3 regions of the Nocardioides marmoribigeumensis genome follow, and region 2 is predicted to be linked to each of the others. Evidence: predicted binding sites of a transcription regulator. Region 2 holds the regulator's gene; each other region holds the start of a gene.

Region 1 (5,948 bases), 2.9 Mb from region 2:
GTCGGCGGTCTACCACGAGCTCAAGTGGGCCCTGCCCGACGGCGTCGCCCTCACCGTCGCTCCCGTCGCCGACCTGCCGAAGGCCAAGGGCCTGGCACCGGGGATCAACAGCTGGCTCCGGGCCCGGTTCCGCGCCGACGACCCTCGCCACTGAGAGCGACCGGTGCCAGCTGCCGCCGCACCACCCTCCTCCGCACGGTGGGCCAGGCCACCACCTCGTAGCCGGCCTCGAGGAACACCTGCACCAGCCCGACCGAGGCCTCGTCCCAGATCACCCTCCCGCCGGGCGGCGGCTCGATCGGGTAGCCCTCCAGGACGCGGGCGCCGACCTGCTCGCCGTACTCGACCGTGGCGCCGGCGAGCTCGTACATCAGTCCCGTCCGGCGCCAGCCCTGGCGCACGACGAAGCACACGACCGACCAGACGCGCTCGAGGTCGGGGTCCGTCCGCATCCACGCCTGCTTCCGGCTCCACAGCCTGGGGTAGTTCTCCCGCGGCTCGACCGCGACCCAGCCGGCCGCCTCACCGTCGACGTAGCCGACCAGGCCCGACGTCGGCCCGCTGGTGCCGCAGGCGGTCTGCTCCAGCAGGGCGGCGTCCCGTTCCTCCTGGGTGGTGTCGCGCCAGATCCAGCCCGGAACCTTCAGCGCCTGGCACCGGCACTTGTGCGCTCCCCCGGTCGCGAAGACCGCCTCGACGTCCTCCGTCGCTGCCTGGTTGGCCGGAAGCCAGGTGAAGTGGCTCATGCAGCGAACCTAGTCGCCAGCCACGCCTGCGAGGTCGACCCTCGACCTGACGGGGCCAACGCTCGACCTGACGGGTTACCGTCGGCGGTGGAAGCGGACGTCTCCGTTGGGGAGTCGTTCGGCTCTCCATCGGGTCTCTTGGTGGATGCGGTGGTGGTGATGGGAGCAGAGCAGGACCCCGTCGTCGAGGTCGCTGTCGCCGAGCTTGCCCCAGGGGATCCAGTGGTGGGCTTCTGCCCAGGTGCCGGGGATGGTGCAGCCCTCGGCGCGGCAGGTGCGGTCGCGCAGCAGCATCGCGCGTTGCTGGGCGGGGGAGAACAGCCGTCGGTCGCGGCCGAGGTCGAGGATCTCGGACTTCCCACCGAGGACGACGGGCAGGATGCGGGCGTTGCAGGCCAGACGGCGGACCTCGGAGGCGGAGATCCGGTCGACCGCGGTCTCCGCGCTGGGGGTGCCGGGGATCGCGGCGGTGGTCAGGATGGTGCCGGCGGCGAGCTTCTTGCAGATGTCCTCAAGACCGATGGTGATCTGCAGCAGGGTCTGGTCGCCTCCGTGGCGGGGCAGTGCGGCTGGGTCGAGGGACTCCAGCAGCGCACAGAAGGCCTTGCCCAGCGTGCGGCCGCGTGGGAGTCGTTCGACCGGGTCGGGGTGCGGGCCGCTCAGGGAGGTGGCCGGCTCAGCCTGGTCGGTCTGTCCCGAGCCGGCCTCTGCCGAGCAGGGGCCGTCGGGGCCGCCGGGGCCGCCGGGGCCGTCGGTGGTCTCGGTGGTCTCGGTGCGGTGGTGGTGCTGGCGGGGGTTGGTGTAGGCGTCGAGGAGCACCGCGAGGCGTGTGCCGCCGAGCTTGTCCAGGACGAAGCTGCCGCGGATGGTGCCGTCGGCGTGGTGGCGCACGGTGAGCCTGATCTTGTCCTCGACGTCGGCCTCCTCTGCCTCCAGGCGCAGGGCCTCGATCTCATCGGCGAGATCGGGGGCGACCACGGTCACAATCCGCGCACCGAGGGCGGCCAGCTGGCGGGGACCGTGGTCGGTGGCCAGCTCCACCAGGGCGGTCTGCGCCTCGGCCAGGACGTCGGCCTCGACCCACGGGGCCAGCGCGGTCAGCGATCGGGCGATCACCCGGGCCTGGGCCAGGCAGAGGTCCCCGGCACGCATCGCCTCGGCGACCTGGGTCCAGCGGCGGTCCAGGGCCACGGCGAGGGCTGCCTCGACCTTCGCGGTCGCGGGGTCGGTGCGCGTCTGGTGGGCGTACCAGCCGCCGACGTCACGGGCCGCTGCGTCCGCGGCGACGTCGTCGGCATCGGCCATGATCCGCATCCGCAGCTCGACCATCCGGGCCTCGGCCCGAGCCAGCCGCGTCAGGGCCTCCGCCTTGGTCTCGGTGCGCATGAACGAGGGGTTGACCTGCACGACCGACCCCAGCGCGCCCTCGATCGCCTCCAGTGCGGCCAGCACCGGATGCTCCGGCACACCAGACGGCGACGACTCCAGCGACGACTCGGTCACGGTGCGGGCTCCTCTTCACGGATCGACGACGAAGCACGACACGCAGGCAGGCGCATCGGCTGGTCGCCACTCCGGGGACCCCGATCACTTCCGGGGCAAGATCACCATTCGGACCCTCGCAGCTCGAGCCCCTCCCCCTCGAGATGGCGCAGGTGGTCCGCTCTGACGGCGGCGTCTGGCTCGAGATCTCCGGGCTCTGCCCTCAGTCTACCCCACCCCTGCTGATATACACACACCAGTTCGAATCCTGTGGAGACGTGGAGGCGAGGTCAGGGGGGAGCCCCTCAGCCGGCAGGACCCACGTCGAGCCCGAACGCCTTGGCCAGGTCGGGGGCGTCGGCGGCCCCGCGCAGGTGGGGCACGCCCAGCACGTCGTCGTACAGCCGGGTGAGGCTGTAGTGCGTCAACGGGGTCGAGACCACCTTGCCGTCCAGGCCGGGGTGGAAGACGGCCGTGAGGACCTTGTTGTCCTGGTGGTGGTCGTCCTCGTCGGCGGTGACGACGACGGCCAGGCGACCCGACTCGAAGTCGCGGCCGGACATCACCAGGCCGAGCTGCTCCTCCATCCACGCGTCGGCGTCGGAGAGGTCGCAGTCGGCGTCGTGGGCGTCGTGGCAGAGGTTGGGGACGAGCAGGCCGGCGTCGGGCAGGTGGCCCGCCTCCACGTCGGGGGACAGCTGGTCGAGGCTGACGTCGTCGACCGAGCAGGCGTCGCGCTCGTCGACGAAGTAGGCCCACGGGTTGTGCTTGACCGCGTAGCGGTCGCCGCCGTCCGTCAGCGCGCACGAGCTCGTCATCCCCTCGGCGTAGACCCGAGCCGTGTGCCCGGAGGCGAGCGCCTGGCCGAACACCGACCGCCCGTGGACGACGTGCTCGGACGGCGGCCCGTCGTCGGTGACGCCGAACGTGTCACCGCCGACGATGCCGAGGTAGTTGGGCTCCGAGGGGTGCGTGAGGGCGGTGTAGCCGGTCGCGTAGCCGTACTTCTTCGCCAGCCCGAACGTGTAGGGCAGGTCGCGGCGCATCTGGTCGAGCGAGTGGTTCTCGACCACGACGACGAGCAGCTTGGTCACCCGGGCCGCGTGAGCGCCCGGGCTCACCGACGGCGTCGCCGGAGCACCGCCCGAGCATGCGGCGAGGAGCGGACCGACCAGGAGGGCCGCGAGCGTGGACCTGGCACGACGACCGATCACGACACCTCCGACGGACCACCACGGGCAGGACCCCGCCAGTCTGCCCGGCGAGACCTGACCGGAACCTGATCGCCACCCGGCAGGATCGGCGGGTGACCAGCCTGCCGATCGACCTCGCGTTCCACGGTTCCCCCGAGCAGCTCCCCGCGTTCGCGGCCGCGGTCCCCGGACGCCGGCGTCTGGGTGGCCGAGGCCAGCCACGACCCGTTCGTCGCCCTCGCGCTGGCGACCACCACGACCAGCCGCGTGCGCCTGGGGACGTCGGTGGCGCTCGCCTTCGCGCGCACGCCGATGGCCACGGCCTACTCGGCGTACGACGTGCACCGGCTCAGCGGGGGCCGTCTCGTCCTCGGGCTGGGGCCGCAGATCAAGCCGCACATCACCCGGCGCTACTCGATGCCGTGGTCGCGCCCCGCCGCGCGCATGGCGGAGTACGTCGAGGCGCTGCGCGCGATCTTCACCGCCTGGCAGACCGGGGAGCGACTGGACTTCCGCGGCGAGTTCTACTCCCACACGCTGATGCCGCCGCTGTTCGACCCCGGGCCGCTGGGGTACGACGCCCCGCCGGTCTGGCTGGCCGGCGTCGGTCCGCGGATGGTCGAGACGGCCGGCCGGGTCGCGGACGGCTTCATCGGGCACCCGCTGGTCTCGCGCTCGTTCCTGCAGGACGAGCTCCTGCCGAGGCTCCGAGCGGGCAGGGCGTCGTCGGACCGGGCCGGGGACCTGGCCGTCACCACCATGGCCGTGGTCGCGGTGGGGCGGACCGAGGAGGAGCTCGCCGAGGCGACCGCGGCCGCGCGGCGGCAGCTGGGCTTCTACGCCAGCACGCCGGCGTACCGTCCGGTGCTCGACCACCACGGCTGGGGTGAGCTGCACGAGGAGGCGCACCGCGCGACGTTGCAGGGGCAGTGGGACGACCTCGCAGCGATGGTGGACGACGAGGTGCTCGACACCTTCGCGGTCCGCGGCGACCCCGTGACCGTGCGCACCGCCCTCACCGAGCGGTTCGGCGACCTGGTCGACCGGGTGACGCTCTCGGTGCCGCACGCCGCCGACCCGCTGCTGCCGCTGGACGTCCTGGCCCAGGGGTGAGGGACTCGCCGCTTCCGGGACCTCCGACACCCTTCGGGCAGACGACGTCCCGGGTTGCCCCGTAGTGCGGCGCCCGCGCCCGACCGTGTGGAAACATCGCGAGCACCCCCGACCTCGACATCCCAAGGAGAACCCGGCGTGAGCGACAGCACCACCCAGGGCTGGCCAGAGCTGCTGAGGACGAACCGCGACGCGGTGGTCGGCCAGTGGACCCGGACGGTCGAGCGCACCCTGGCCGGGCGGATGACGAGCGCCGAGTCCTCGCGCGACATCGGGGAGATCTACGCGGCCCTGCTGGAGGGCGCCTCGCAGGGCGCCCGCACCGACGTGCGCGGCGGCTCGTACGACGGGCTGAGGTCCCTGCTGAGCGACCTCAGCCGCGCGCGGGCCCGTCAGGGGTTCACCCCGACCGAGACCGCGGTCAACGTCTTCGCCCTCAAGGACGCCGTGCTCGACGTCCTCGAGGACGGCGGGGACGCCGCGGGCTACCGCGCCTTCGCCGACCTGTCCCGGATCGTCGACGACCTCGGCCTCTTCATGCTCGAGACCTACGCCGCGACGCGCGAGTCGGTGATCTCCGAGCAGGCCGAGAGCCTGCTGGAGCTCTCCACGCCGGTGGTCAAGCTGTGGAAGGGCATCGTCGCGCTGCCGCTGGTCGGCACGCTCGACTCCGCGCGCACCCAGGTGGTGATGGAGGCTCTGCTCCAGGCGCTGGTCGACACCGGCTCCGAGCACGCGATCATCGACATCACCGGGGTCGCGGCCGTCGACACCCAGGTCGCCCAGCACCTGCTCAAGACCGTGCAGGCCGCGCGCCTGCTCGGTGCGGAGTGCATCATCTCCGGCATCCGCCCGCAGATCGCCCAGACCGTCGTCGCCCTCGGCATCGAGTTCGGCGACATCCAGACCAAGGCCAGCCTGGCCGACGCGCTGCTCGCGGCGCTGCGCAGCTCCGGCCTCGACGTCGTCGGCTACCGCGGGGAGTCCTGATGGAGCGCGTGCCGATCCTGCGGATCGGCGACGTCCTGCTGGTCTCGATCCAGGTCGACCTGCAGGACCACATCGCCGTCCAGCTCCAGGACGACCTGAGCCAGCGCATCGTCGAGACCGGCGCCAAGGGCGTGCTGATCGACATCTCGGCGCTGGAGATCGTGGACAGCTTCGTGGGCCGGATGATCTCGACGACCGCCGCGGTCTCGCGGGTCCTGGACGCCGAGACGGTGGTCGTCGGCATGCAGCCGGCCGTGGCGATCACGCTGGTCGAGCTCGGCCTGACCCTCGACGGCGTCCTCACCGCGCTCGACGTCGACCGCGGCCTGCGGCTGCTGGCGTCCCGGACCAGCGGGTCAGCGCTCCTGCTTCGCGAGGTCGAGGGCGATGACGGCGCCGGCGGCTGACCAGACCGCCCTCACCG
Region 2 (5,948 bases):
GACTCGAAGTCGTCGGCGGACTCGAAGGCGCGGTAGACGCTGGCGAAGCGGAGGTAGGCCACCTCGTCCAGGGCGCTGAGCGGCTCGAGGATCGCCATCCCCACCTCGTGGGCAGGCACCTCGGCCCAGCCCGCGCCGCGCAGGGCCTCCTCGACGCGCTGCCCGAGCCGGGCCAGCTGGTCCTCGGTGACCGGGCGCCCCTTGCAGGCCTTGCGCACCCCCGCGATCGCCTTGTCGCGGGTGAACGGCTCGGTGGCTCCGGAGCGCTTGACCACCACGAGCTGCATCTGCTCGACGGTGCTGAAGCGGCGGGCGCACTCCGAGCACGTGCGCCGGCGGCGGATCGCGCCGCCGTCCTCGCTGACCCGGCTGTCGAGGACCCTGGTGTCGGTGTGGCGGCAGAACGGACAGTGCATCGGAGGCCTCCTCCCGGGGGACGGGTGACGGGGTGCTGACGGCTGCTGACGGGGTGGCGCGGGGCGGGGGTCTCGGCCTGCTCCCCTCCCCTGCCTGTGGACGGAGGTGTGTGGAACGTGGGGAGAACTGGCCAGATCATGTGGAGTAGTAACCACTATCTGTGGAGAACTACAGCCGTGTAACTACTAGATGTGGGGGAGAACGTACGCCCAGTTGCGGACGGGCGCAACCCTCCTCGCAGATCGGGCCTGTCGCGTGTCGCGAGCGGCCTCGCACGACACCGCGCACGGCACATCGCACGGCACAATGACCCGGTGCCTCGCAAGCCCGCCCACGTCCCACGCCACCGCCGCGGCGTCACCCGCGCAGCGCTCGTGACGGCCACCGCGGTCCTGGTCGCGATCACGCTGGTCCAGGTGGTCGGGGTCGCCCACTTCGCCGAGGCCGCGCTGACCGGACGACCCACCAGCTGGCTGCCCGCCGCGGTCGCCCTGGTCGGCGGGGGGCTGGGCGCCGCCCTCACCCTCGCTACCGTCCAGGCGCTGGTCCTGGACCTGAGGACGCGGAGCGCCCGCAGTCGGCAGGATGCCTCCCGTGACCCCCTCTCCCCCGGCCCCTCCGCATCCGTCCCGACCCAGCGCCCCGGCCCGGCCGCTCCTGCGGCACCCGCAGGCGCTCGCAGCCGCGCGGGCGTACACCGCGCTGGCCCTGGTTGACACCCGGCTGGCCGGCCACGCCGACCCGTCGGTGCGCCGGTGGCGCAGGCTCACCAAGCCGCTGCTCATGCCGGCGCTGGCGAGCGCCTTCTCGCTGGCGACCCCCCAGGAGGCCTCCGTGCTGCGCCGCGGGACCCTCGTCGCCCAGGCCCTGTCCGGGGCCGGGGACGTCGCCCTCCTCGGCCAGGGCGAGCGGGCCTTCCTCGCCGGCCTGGGGTCGTTCTTCGGTGCCCACATCGCCTACGTCACCGCCTTCGCCAGCAGGGCGCGCCCCCGGCACGACCGCAGCCACCTGACCGGCACGAAGGCCGCGGCCGCCACGTTCGCGACCCTGGGGCCGGCGTTGGCCTGGGCCGCGGGACGCCGCGCACCCGCACTCCGCGCGCCGGTCGTGGCGTACGCCGGGATCCTGTCGTCGATGGTCGCCACCTCCTCCCGCCTGGGCGACGACGTCGCACCGAGCGCGCGCCGCACCGTGGTCGTCGGCACGGCGACCTTCCTCGCCTCTGACGCGACCATCGCGCTGCGCCGATTCGTGCTGAGCTCACCGACCCCGCGGTCGGACGCCGTGGTCATGGCGACCTACACCGCCGGACAGGGCCTCATCGCCGCCGGCGTGGCAGCCGCCCTGAGGGGGCACGGCCCCGGTGGGCCCTCGTGAGGGGCCGCCGTGGAGCGGGGCACGTGCGAGGGCCCCGCTCCACGGCCTGCCCGTGCCACCGACCCGGGTCGAGGGAGCCGGTGGCGGATCGGGGGTCCCGGGCTCGTCAGCCCCGCGGGACCGCCAGGACCTGACCCTCGGTGAGGGTCGCGTCCGGGAGCGAGTTGAGCCGCTCGATCGTGTAGACCATGTCGCGGACCTCGCCGGGCTCGGCGATCGTCGCGGCGATCCCCCACAGCGTCTGCCCCCGCTCCACCTCGACCGTGCGGATGGGCTGCGGGTCGCCCGCCTCGCGCGTCGCGAAGGACGCGCCACCCGCCGCGAGCAGGCCGAGGACCACCATCACGGTCAGGACCAGCGTGAGCACCAGACGCCCGCGCCGGGTCAGCCGGACCGGGGCCCGGTCGGTCTCCACGGGCCGGACCTGGCGGACCTGGCGGACCTGGCCCACCCGGACCTGCGGGACCGGACGGCTCGCCACCGTGCGGCGGCCTCCTGCGATCACCATCGTGCTCATCGTGTCCTCCTTGCTCTGCGACCCCTGTCGCCTGGCTTCTCGGCGTCAGGAGCAGTCCAACCGCGCCCACCGACATTTCCGTGAAGCTGTCCGTCGAACGCATGTTCGATCGAACATGTGATCGAAGATAGGGGGGCGAGCAGCATCGCGCAAGGGCTGGGCCGAACAGATGTTCGACACCGGGCGGGGAGGGCGGCCCACCACGCCGCCGCGCGCGGTCGACACGCCGCGTTCGAACACGTGTTTGAACTCGGTCGGTCGCTGGGCATAGCGTGGGCCCCGTCATCCCGACACCACACCGGCTTGGAAGGCGGAGCTCATGGAGCGCAAGGAGCGCAGCGCGACGACCCCCTCACGAGGACGCTCCAACGTGAGCGAGCTGCCCGACGGGCCTCCCGACGCCTCGGGGCTCACCCCCCGACAGCAGCGGGTCCTGACCGTGATCCGGGAGTCGCTCCAGACCCGGGGCTATCCGCCGAGCATGCGCGAGATCGGCGAGAAGGTCGGGTTGACCAGCTCCTCCTCGGTCGCCCACCAGCTCCGCACGCTGGAGGACAAGGGCTTCATCCGTCGTGACCCCAACCGGCCCCGCGCGCTGACCGTCGCCGGCCCGGCCGAGCCCGAGGTGCCCGAGGGCGGGATCGACGAGACCGGCATCGACGACGCCCAGCCGACCCCTGCCTACGTCCCGGTCGTCGGGCGCATCGCCGCCGGCGGTCCGATCCTCGCCGAGGAGCGGGTCGAGTCGGTCTTCCCGCTCCCCCGCGAGCTGGTCGGCGAGGGCACGCTGTTCCTCCTCGAGGTGGTGGGCGACTCGATGCTCGACGCTGCCATCTGCAGCGGCGACTACGTCGTGGTGCGCCAGCAGGCCACCGCCGACAACGGCGACATCGTGGCGGCCCTGCTCGACGGCGAGGCCACCGTCAAGACCTTCCAGCGCAAGGACGGCCACGTCTGGCTGCTCCCCCACAACGAGGCCTACGAGCCCATCGACGGCACGCACGCGACGATCCTGGGCAAGGTCACCACCGTCCTGCGTCGGGTCTGAAGGTCCCGCTCCGGACACGGGTTCTGACATAGGCTTGGCGGCGGTCCGCTCCGGACCGCCCCGGCCCGCGCGGCCGGCACCCCGATCCCCGCACCCAGGACGTCTCGTGCCCCCTCTGCGTTCCCGGTTCGCCGCGACCGTCACCGCCCTGGCCCTCGCCACCCCGCTGGGCCTGGCGAGCCTGGCCGCCGGCCCCGCGGACGCAGCGACGACCGCCCAGGTCGGCGTCGGCGTCGGCGCCACCCTGCGTGAGGCGGGCGCCGCGGCCAGTGCCCGCGTCTCCACCTGGAACGCCGGGCGACGCGCCGCCGAGGCGGCCCTCGACCGGGCCCAGCACCGGCTCGCTGCGGGTCGCCCGGCGCCGGCCCGTCCCGTCGGCGACCGATCCGACTTCACCCTCACCCTGCGTGCCCTCAAGGTCGGGCTGCGCTACCTCGACCCCGGCGACCGGGCGGCGGCCCGCTCGGTCCTGGCTCGGCCGTCCCAGGGCGTCAACGACCCCAACGGCGACGGCTACCGCGTCAAGCCCCGGCGCTCCTGCTCCACGCACGTGTGCGTGTGGCGGGTGACCAGCACGTCCGACAAGGCCTCACGTGGCCAGGTCGCCCTCACCAAGCAGGTGATGGAGCACGTCTGGGACCGCATCGTCACCCAGGGCGGCTATCGCGCACCACGCCCCGACCGCGGTCGCGGTGGCGACAACCGGCTCGACGTCTACCTCGCCGACATCGGCGACGACGGCCTGTTCGGCTACTGCGCTCCCGAGGGCATGGCCTCCGGCCGCTCGGCCTCGGGCTACTGCGTCCTGGACAACGACTTCTCCCCCGACCAGTTCGGGGCCAGCCAGACCGTCACGGCCAATCTCGAGGTGACCGCTGCCCACGAGTTCTTCCACGCCGTCCAGTTCGCCTACGACGTCGACGAGGACGACTGGTTCATGGAGGGCACGGCGATGTGGATGGAGGACGAGATCTACACCGACGTCAACGACAACGTCCGCTACCTCCAGGGCAGCCAGCTCACCACCCCGACCCGTTCGCTGGACCAGGCGGCCAACGGCCTGGGCGGGCCCTACGTGTCGTGGATCTTCTGGCGCTACCTCAGCGAGACCTTCGACGACGACGGTGGCACCGGCCTGCCGCTGGTGGTGCGCGACGTCTGGCGTCGGGCGCAGGCCTACACCTGGGCCTACCCCCGCACCTACTCGATGCGCGCGCTCGGCCGGGCGGTCGCCGCGCGCGGCAACAGCCTGGCCAACGTCTTCGCCCGCTTCGGCGAGGCCAACCGTCACCCCCGCGACGCCTACACCGAGGGAGAGCAGCAGCACTACCCGACGGCGCCCGCGGTGAGCCGCTACAGGCTGTCCGGATCGGTCACGAGCACCGGTGAGAAGGTCGCCACGATGGCGCACATGACCAACTACACGGTCGTGCTCCTCCCCGGCTCCGACCTGACCGCCGCCGGGTGGGTGGTGCGCATCCCGGTCAACGCCCCCAGCTACGCGCGCGGCGCTCGCGCCCAGATCTCGGTCGTCGTCGACGACGGCACGGGCGCCGGCAAGCGCACGCGCCGCTGGGTCCCGCTCGACAAGTACGGCAACGGCGTGGCGACCGCCCAGTTCCGCTACGGCCACGTCAGGCGGGTGGAGCTGACCCTGACCAACGCCGGCCAGCGCTACGCCTGCAACCGCGCCACGTTGCTGTCCTGCCAGGGCACCCCGCTGGACAACGGCCTCAAGACCTACTTCCAGGCGACCGTCAGGGAGCGCTGAGCCGCCGCAGCGCCGCCAGCACCGTCGCCTTGTCGGTCGTCGACCACATCGGCGGGAGTGAGCTGCGCAGGAACCCGCTGTATCCCATCCCCTGCAGCCGGGGGTCGAGCACCGCCACCACGCCGCGGTCGGTGGTGGTGCGGATGAGGCGGCCCGACCCCTGCGCCAGCAGCAGGGCGGCGTGGGTGGCCGCCACGCTGAGGAAGCCGTTGCGTCCCGCGCGGTCCGCGGCCTGCTGACGCGCGGACATGAGCGGGTCGTCGGGCCGGGGGAACGGGATCCGGTCGATGATCACCAGCTGGCAGGTGTCGCCGGGCACGTCGAGGCCCTGCCAGAGGCCCAGCGTGCCGAACAGGCACGTGTGGGGGTCGCCGACGAACTGGGCGGTGAGGTCGGGCAGCTGGGCGTCGCCCTGCGCCAGGACCGTGAGGTGCGGAAGCCGCTCGCGGATCGCCTCCGCTGCGGTCTCGGCGGCGCGACGGCTCGAGAACAGTCCGAGCGTGCGTCCCTCCGCGGCGTCCACCAGGTCGGCGATCTCGGCCACCTGGGCCTCGCCGAGCCCGTCCCGGCCCGGCCGCGGGAGGTGCCGCGCGACGTAGAGGATCCCCTGGCGGGGGTAGTCGAACGGTGACCCGACGTCGAGCCCGCGCCAGGGCTGACGCCCGTCCTCGGTCTCGTCCTCGGCCCCGTCTTCCCCGCCGTCCCGGGCGTCGCTGTCGGCGCCGGAGCCGGCCTCGTCGGCCGGGGGCAGGGGGCGGCGCTCGTCGGCCCGGAGCCCGAGACCGGAGGCCACCGCGTCGAAGTCGCCCCCGAGCTTG
Region 3 (5,948 bases), 2.1 Mb from region 2:
CTCGATGGGGTTGTTGCCCCAAACCCGATTAGCAGTCGGGCGCCATAGACCGGACTAGGCGACACCTCCCGGCCGGGGACAGGCTACCGGGCGGCTTCGGCGGGCCGCCAATCGACTCCGGGGCCGGGTCAGCGCAGGCGGCGGTAGCCGTGGCCCCGGTCGAGCCGGGACCGCAGGTCGTCGACGAAGACCTGGCGCGAGCCCTCGAGCACGCCGAGCGGGATCGTCGTCGTACGCCCGTCGCGCAGGCGGAGCACGACGCAGTCCTGGCCGGCGGAGGTGGTGGTGACCACGTCCTCCACGTCGCGCCAGCGGGCCTGCTTCACCCCGGCCCCGCGGAGCACGCGCACCTGGTAGCCGTCGTCGTCGAAGCGGACCATCGTGCGCATGCGACCCAGCCACGTCCCGGCGGTGACGAGCACGAGGGCGGCGAGGACCACGACGACGCTGAGGACGAGGCCCGAGACCGAGGCGACGACCGTCAGCGCGGCCACCCCGAAGACCACGACGCCGTTGACCAGCAGCAGGATGCCCATCGCCCGGACCAGCAGCGCCCGGTCGAACGCGTAGGCGGTCGTGGGGCGGGGTGCGCGGGGCTCGCGGGACTTGGGGGGCACGGGCATCGATTACAGCAGAGCGGGCGGGACCTGATCGGACCGGGTTCACGCAGCGGGCATTGTCCGACCGTCCCGGATCTGGACAAGCCGACACGCCGGTCCCACACTCGGATCACTCCCCACCACCCCCGCAGGCCCCCCGGAGGTGATCCGATGCAGCGACTCAACCTCGCCGTCGCAGGTCTCGAGCAGGCTCTCGTCTGTCCTCCCCCCGCGCCGCGCACGTGGCGACACGTGGTGCAGCAACGGATGGCGTCGGTCGGCGCCGCCCTCACCGCCGAGGAGGTGGTCGAGGAGTGCGCCGTCGCGGCGCGAGCCGGCCGCCTCCACCGTGAGCGGACCCGGCTGCTCGACCGGCTCGGCTCCCTCGGCACGCGCCTGACCGACGCGACGCCCGACGAGGACGCCGAGCGCCTGCGCCGCCACCTGCTGCGGCTCAGCCACGACATCAGCCACCACCACCAACGGGTGACGGACCTGGCCTACGACGCCGACGGACGTGACGTCGGCGGGTCCGAGTAGCTCAGCCCTCGATCCGGCTGAGCACGACCTCGGCCAGCACGTCGGGCGCCTGCTCGGGCAGCCAGTGGCTGAGACCCTCGAGCACGACCAGCTCGAACGGCCCGGTCGTCCACCGCTCCGCGAGCTCGGCCGTGCTCCGGCCCAGCGCGGTGTCGCCGGTGCTCCATACGTGGGTGACCGGCACCGACACCTTCTGCTGCCACATCGCGCGCGTGCGGCGGCCGGTGAGCGGGATCGCGCGGTACCACCCCAGGCCGCCCGGCAGCGCGCCGTACGCCACGACGTCGCGGAGCACCCCGTCGGCCTCCTGGTCGGTCATGCCGAACGCCAGCAGCTGCGCGACGAACCGCGCAGGCGCTCGGGTGGCCATGAGCTCGGTGACCCGCGGCAGCATGAAGAGCAGGACGTACCACGACTTGAGCAGCTGGGGTCCGGCCACCGCGCGGAGGTAGGCCGCCGGGTGCGGCACCGAGACCGAGGTGAGGGACCGCACGGCCGGGTGGCTGCCCGCCACGAGCCACGCGACCGCGGCTCCCCAGTCGTGGCCGACGAGGTGGACCGGCCGGCCGATCGCGTCGAGCAGGGCCGCGGCGTCGTCGGCCAGGAGCGGCAGGGCGTAGTCGCGCCGGCGGATGGGCCGTGCGCCCGGGGAGTAGCCCCGCTGGTCGGGGGCGATCGTGCGGAACCCAGCCGCGTGGAGGTGGGCGGCCACCTGGTCCCAGCTCGCGGCGCGCTGGGGGAAGCCGTGCAGCAGCACGACCACGTCGCCCTCGAGCGGCCCGGTGTCACGGACGTCGAAGGTGAGGCCCGCGCGGGTGAAGCTGGTGATCCGGTCCTCGCCGAGGGGCGGTGCGTCGGGGGTCGGCATCCCGGCAGCGTAGTCACGCGCCCGCGTGCCACGGCCGTCACCGCTGGACGGCGTACCTCGTGGCGACGAAGTCGCCCATCTGCCTCACCCCCAGCAGCCGGAGAGGCGCCCGGCGCGGCAGGAGCGGGGCACCGGCGCCCAGGACGACGGGGGTGAGCTGCACATGGACCTCGTCGAGCAGCCCGGCGTCGAGGAACTGGCCGGCCAGGTCGCCACCCCCGACGACCCAGACGTCCTTGCCCTCCGCGGCCTCGACGAGCCGTGGGTGGAGCCCGGCGACGTCACCGGACCAGGTCTCGACGCGACCCGCGGCGGGGAGCCGGAGCTCGCGGTGCGTGCACACCCAGGTGGGCTGCTCGTAGGGCCACTGCTCGCGCGACGACGGCTCGTGCGCCGCGACCCACTCGTAGGTGGTCGACCCCATCACCAGCGCACCGATGTCGGCGACGAACGTGGGGTAGGCGTCGGGATGGTCCTCGGGGAGCGCGTGGTCGGTGTCGACCAGCCAGTCGAGGGAGTTGTGCTGGTCGGCGATGAACCCGTCGACGCTGGAGGCGGTGTAGAAGATCGTGCGAGCCATCGACCCATCGTGTCGGTGCCCACCGACAAGATGGAAGACATGCCCGCCAGTGCTCCTCAGCCGGTCCGCCACGTCACCGACGACGAGCGTCGCGCGCGGCTGGCGCGGAGGCACGGGCTCCACGCCGACCACCGGTTGTCCTCGGTGGAGGAGGTGGTCGGCGCGATGACCGTGCTGCACGCGACCGAGGCGGCGAGCGTCCACCTCGCGGTCGCCGCCCGCAGCGACCGGTCGGTCGCCGACGTCGAGCGGGCGCTCTACGACGACCGGTCGGTGGTCAAGCAGCTGGCGATGCGCCGGACCCTCTTCGTCTTCCCGCGCTCGCTCCTGCCCGCGGCGCTCGCGAGCTCGTCCGCGCGGGTCGCCGTCACCGAGCGGGCGCGCCACGCTGGCATGCTCGAGAAGGCCGGCCACACCGACGACGGCGCCACCTGGTTGCGCGAGGCCGAGGCCGCGTTCCTCACGGTCCTGGCCGACGGCGAGGCGCGGACGACGGCCGAGGTGCGCGCGGCTACACCCGACCTCGACGTGCTGGTCGACCCCGCTCCGGGCAAGTCCTACAGCTCCCCGACCCCGGTGGCGCCCTGGATCATGACGCACCTCGCCGCCGACGGCCTGCTCGTGCGCGGTCGCAACGCAGGGCACTGGCGGATCAACAAGCCGACCTGGACCCTGATGGAGACCTGGCTCGGCGAGGTCCCGTCGCGGCCCGACCCCGACGAGGGCTACGCCGCCCTGGTGGCCGGCTGGCTGCGCACGTTCGGTCCCGGCACCGAGGGCGACCTGCAGTGGTGGCTCGGCGACACCAAGGCCGTCGTACGCCGGGCCCTCGCCGGCCTCGGAGCCGTCCCGGTCTCGCTCGACTCGGGAGCGGTCGGGTGGGTCCTGCCCGACGACGTCGCCCCGGTCCGACACGTGTCCGCGTGGGCCGCGCTCCTGCCGGTCCTCGACCCGACGGTCATGGGCTGGAAGGCCCGCGGCTTCTACCTCCCCGACCCCGACCGCCACACCGACCGGGCCGGCAACATCGGTGCCACCGCCTGGTGGGACGGCCGCGTCGTCGGGGCGTGGTTCCAGTCCCCCGACGGACGGGTGCACGTGTCGGTCGAGAGCGAGGTCCCCGCGGCCGGCCGGCGGGCGCTGGAGGCCGAGGCCGCCCGGCTGACCGAGTGGCTCGACGGCGAGGTGGTCGGGACGATCTACAACTCGGTGGCCGCGCGCGAGGCGCGGGCCGCGTTGGGCTGACCCGCGGGCCGCCCCGGGCCGCAGCACGTTCTCCCCATCTTTCGAACTGGTGTTCGCTTGTGGTCCAGCGTGTGCTATGCTCTCCTCAGAGCCCGGAGATCTCGAGCCAGACGCCGCCGTCAGAGCGGACCACCTGCGCCATCTCGGGGGTATGGGCTCAGCTGCGATGGTTCGAACGGTGATCTAGCCCGGTGAGGGCCCCCGGAGCGGCGACCAGCAGACACACGCGCCCGTGTGACTGTCCTGTCGCCGATCCGTGGAGGAGGCCCGCAGCGTGACCCAGTCCCTGCCGCAGCCGTCCTCCTCCGCCGTGCCCGAGCACCCGGTGCTGACCGCGCTGGACGCGATCGAGACCGCGTTGGTCTCGGTCGTCCAGGTCAACCCGGCGTTCATGCGCACCGAGACCAAGGCCCTCGCCCTGAGGAGGCTCGCACGGGCCGAGGCGCAGGTGGTCGAGCTGCGGATGCGGATCATGGCCGACGCGGACGACGTGGCCGCAGACGTCGCAGCCCGGGACGTCGCGGGGTGGTACTCCCAGGCCACCCGCACCGAGACCGCTGCGGCCAAGGCCGACGCCGGGCTCGCAGCCGACCTCGACCGCCGGTGGACAGCAGTGGCCGCGGCGATGAGGACCGGGGACGTGTCGCTGGCCCAGGCGCGGACGATGGCCCGCTCGCTCCAGGGGCTGGCGCCGTGGGTCGACGCCGAGGTCCTCGAGAAGGCGGAGGCCCACCTGGTCGCCCTCGCTGCGGACCACGGCCCGCGACAGCTGGCCGCGCTCGGCCGCAAGATCCTCGAGGTCGTGGCCCCCGAGGTCGCCGAGGAGGTCGAGGCCCGTCGCCTGGCCGCGCTCGAGACCGACGCCGAGGAGGGCGCGACCCTGCGGCTGCGCCGCAAGGCCGACGGGCGCATCGCGTTCACCGGCGAGATCGACGAGGTGTCCGGCACGCGGTTCGCGGTCTACCTCGAGGCCTTCACCAACCCGCGCAAGGCCAGCACGCTCGACCCGACCGACGGTGCCAGCGGCGACGACGGCACCCTGACCAGCCACCCCGACCCGGTCCAGCGGCTCCCGCGCCCGCGTCGGCTGGGGCAGGCGTTCTGCACGTTCCTCGAGACCGTCGACCCCCAGCGGCTGCCCGTCCACGGCGGCAACGCCACCCAGATCGTCGTCACGATCGACTACGACGCGCTGTGCAAGGAGCTCGGCACCGCCGAGGTGCTCACCACCGCCGCGATCCCCGGCGGCCTCGTCGACGGCGTCTCCGCGACGAGCAACCAGCTCACGGCCGCGCAGACCCGGCGCCTGGCCTGCAACGCCCAGATCCTCCCCGTCGTCCTCGGCGGCAAGTCCCAGATCCTCGACTATGGCTACAACCGGCGGCTGTTCTCACCGGCCCAGCAACGAGCCCTGCTCCTGCGCGACCGGACCTGCCGCGCCGAGGGCTGCGACGTCCCCGGCACCTGGGCGGAGGCCCACCACTGGCTCCCGTGGGGCCGGTTCGGCAAGACCGACATCGACAACGCCGTCCTGCTCTGCAGCCACCATCACCACCGCGCCCACGACGACCGCTACCTCGCCGTCCGGCTGCCCAACGGCGACGTCCGCTTCAACCGCCGCAGATAGGCCGACCTGACCCGGGGCGTCCACCCATCTCGACGTCACCGTCCGAGCGACGATGCTGCTCGTCGCCGCACAGCACGTCGTCAACGACCGAGCACGGAGGTGCCTCGTGTACGTCCCGCCCTTCAACGCCATGGACGAGGAGGATCGGATGCGTGCGTTCGTCGCCCAGAGCGGCGCGGCGCAGCTGGTCACGGTCGGCGCCGACGGCTACCCCGTGGCGACGCTGCTCCCGATCATCTGGAGCGGGACGCGTCGTCCCCACCTGGAACTACTCAGCCGTCGAGCTCAGGGCACCGTCGAGGTCTTCCACGACGTCCACCGGTTGCGCGAGGCCGTCACCCGGCTCACGGCCAAGCTGAGCCAGAACCGTTCGTCCGCCGACCAGGACGGCGTCGTCGCCGGGCTGCTCGCGGAGCCGGACGCCGCCAGCCACGCGGTGGCCGAGGAGATGCGGGCTGGGCCGCCAGGATTCACGCCAACGTCGCGAGG

Evidence for each region. Region 2 encodes LexA, which represses DNA repair genes until DNA is damaged. Its sites were predicted from a motif close to TCGAACANNTGTTCGA; they were not measured.
Region 1: J2S63_RS14355 (HNH endonuclease signature motif containing protein) is a predicted target of LexA. The motif match lies at 2,478-2,493, and genes of this name have one in related genera.
Region 3: J2S63_RS10300 (HNH endonuclease signature motif containing protein) is a predicted target of LexA. The motif match lies at 3,874-3,889, and genes of this name have one in related genera.

What each region holds. Positions count from the first base shown of each region.
Region 1 covers NZ_JAVDYG010000001.1:2,986,445-2,992,392, reverse strand. The annotation lists gene J2S63_RS14365 (hypothetical protein) at 1-154, shown strand, start outside; gene J2S63_RS14360 (GNAT family N-acetyltransferase) at 105-746, opposite strand; gene J2S63_RS14355 (HNH endonuclease signature motif containing protein) at 822-2,249, opposite strand; gene J2S63_RS14350 (alkaline phosphatase family protein) at 2,534-3,442, opposite strand; gene J2S63_RS14345 (TIGR03617 family F420-dependent LLM class oxidoreductase) at 3,626-4,534, shown strand; gene J2S63_RS14340 (STAS domain-containing protein) at 4,673-5,524, shown strand; gene J2S63_RS14335 (STAS domain-containing protein) at 5,524-5,931, shown strand; gene J2S63_RS14330 (anti-sigma regulatory factor) at 5,912-5,948, shown strand, end outside.
Region 2 covers NZ_JAVDYG010000001.1:42,038-47,985, forward strand. The annotation lists gene nrdR (transcriptional regulator NrdR) at 1-416, opposite strand, end outside; gene J2S63_RS00155 (lysoplasmalogenase) at 1,012-1,794, shown strand; gene J2S63_RS00160 (LysM peptidoglycan-binding domain-containing protein) at 1,901-2,311, opposite strand; gene lexA (transcriptional repressor LexA) at 2,631-3,359, shown strand; gene J2S63_RS00170 (MXAN_6640 family putative metalloprotease) at 3,466-5,130, shown strand; gene J2S63_RS00175 (ATP-dependent DNA helicase) at 5,117-5,948, opposite strand, start outside.
Region 3 covers NZ_JAVDYG010000001.1:2,157,053-2,163,000, reverse strand. The annotation lists tRNA gene J2S63_RS10330 (tRNA-Ser) at 1-69, opposite strand, end outside; gene J2S63_RS10325 (hypothetical protein) at 129-623, opposite strand; gene J2S63_RS10320 (hypothetical protein) at 771-1,139, shown strand; gene J2S63_RS10315 (alpha/beta fold hydrolase) at 1,141-2,007, opposite strand; gene J2S63_RS10310 (dihydrofolate reductase family protein) at 2,045-2,587, opposite strand; gene J2S63_RS10305 (winged helix DNA-binding domain-containing protein) at 2,627-3,832, shown strand; gene J2S63_RS10300 (HNH endonuclease signature motif containing protein) at 4,107-5,459, shown strand; gene J2S63_RS10295 (threonine/serine dehydratase) at 5,930-5,948, opposite strand, start outside.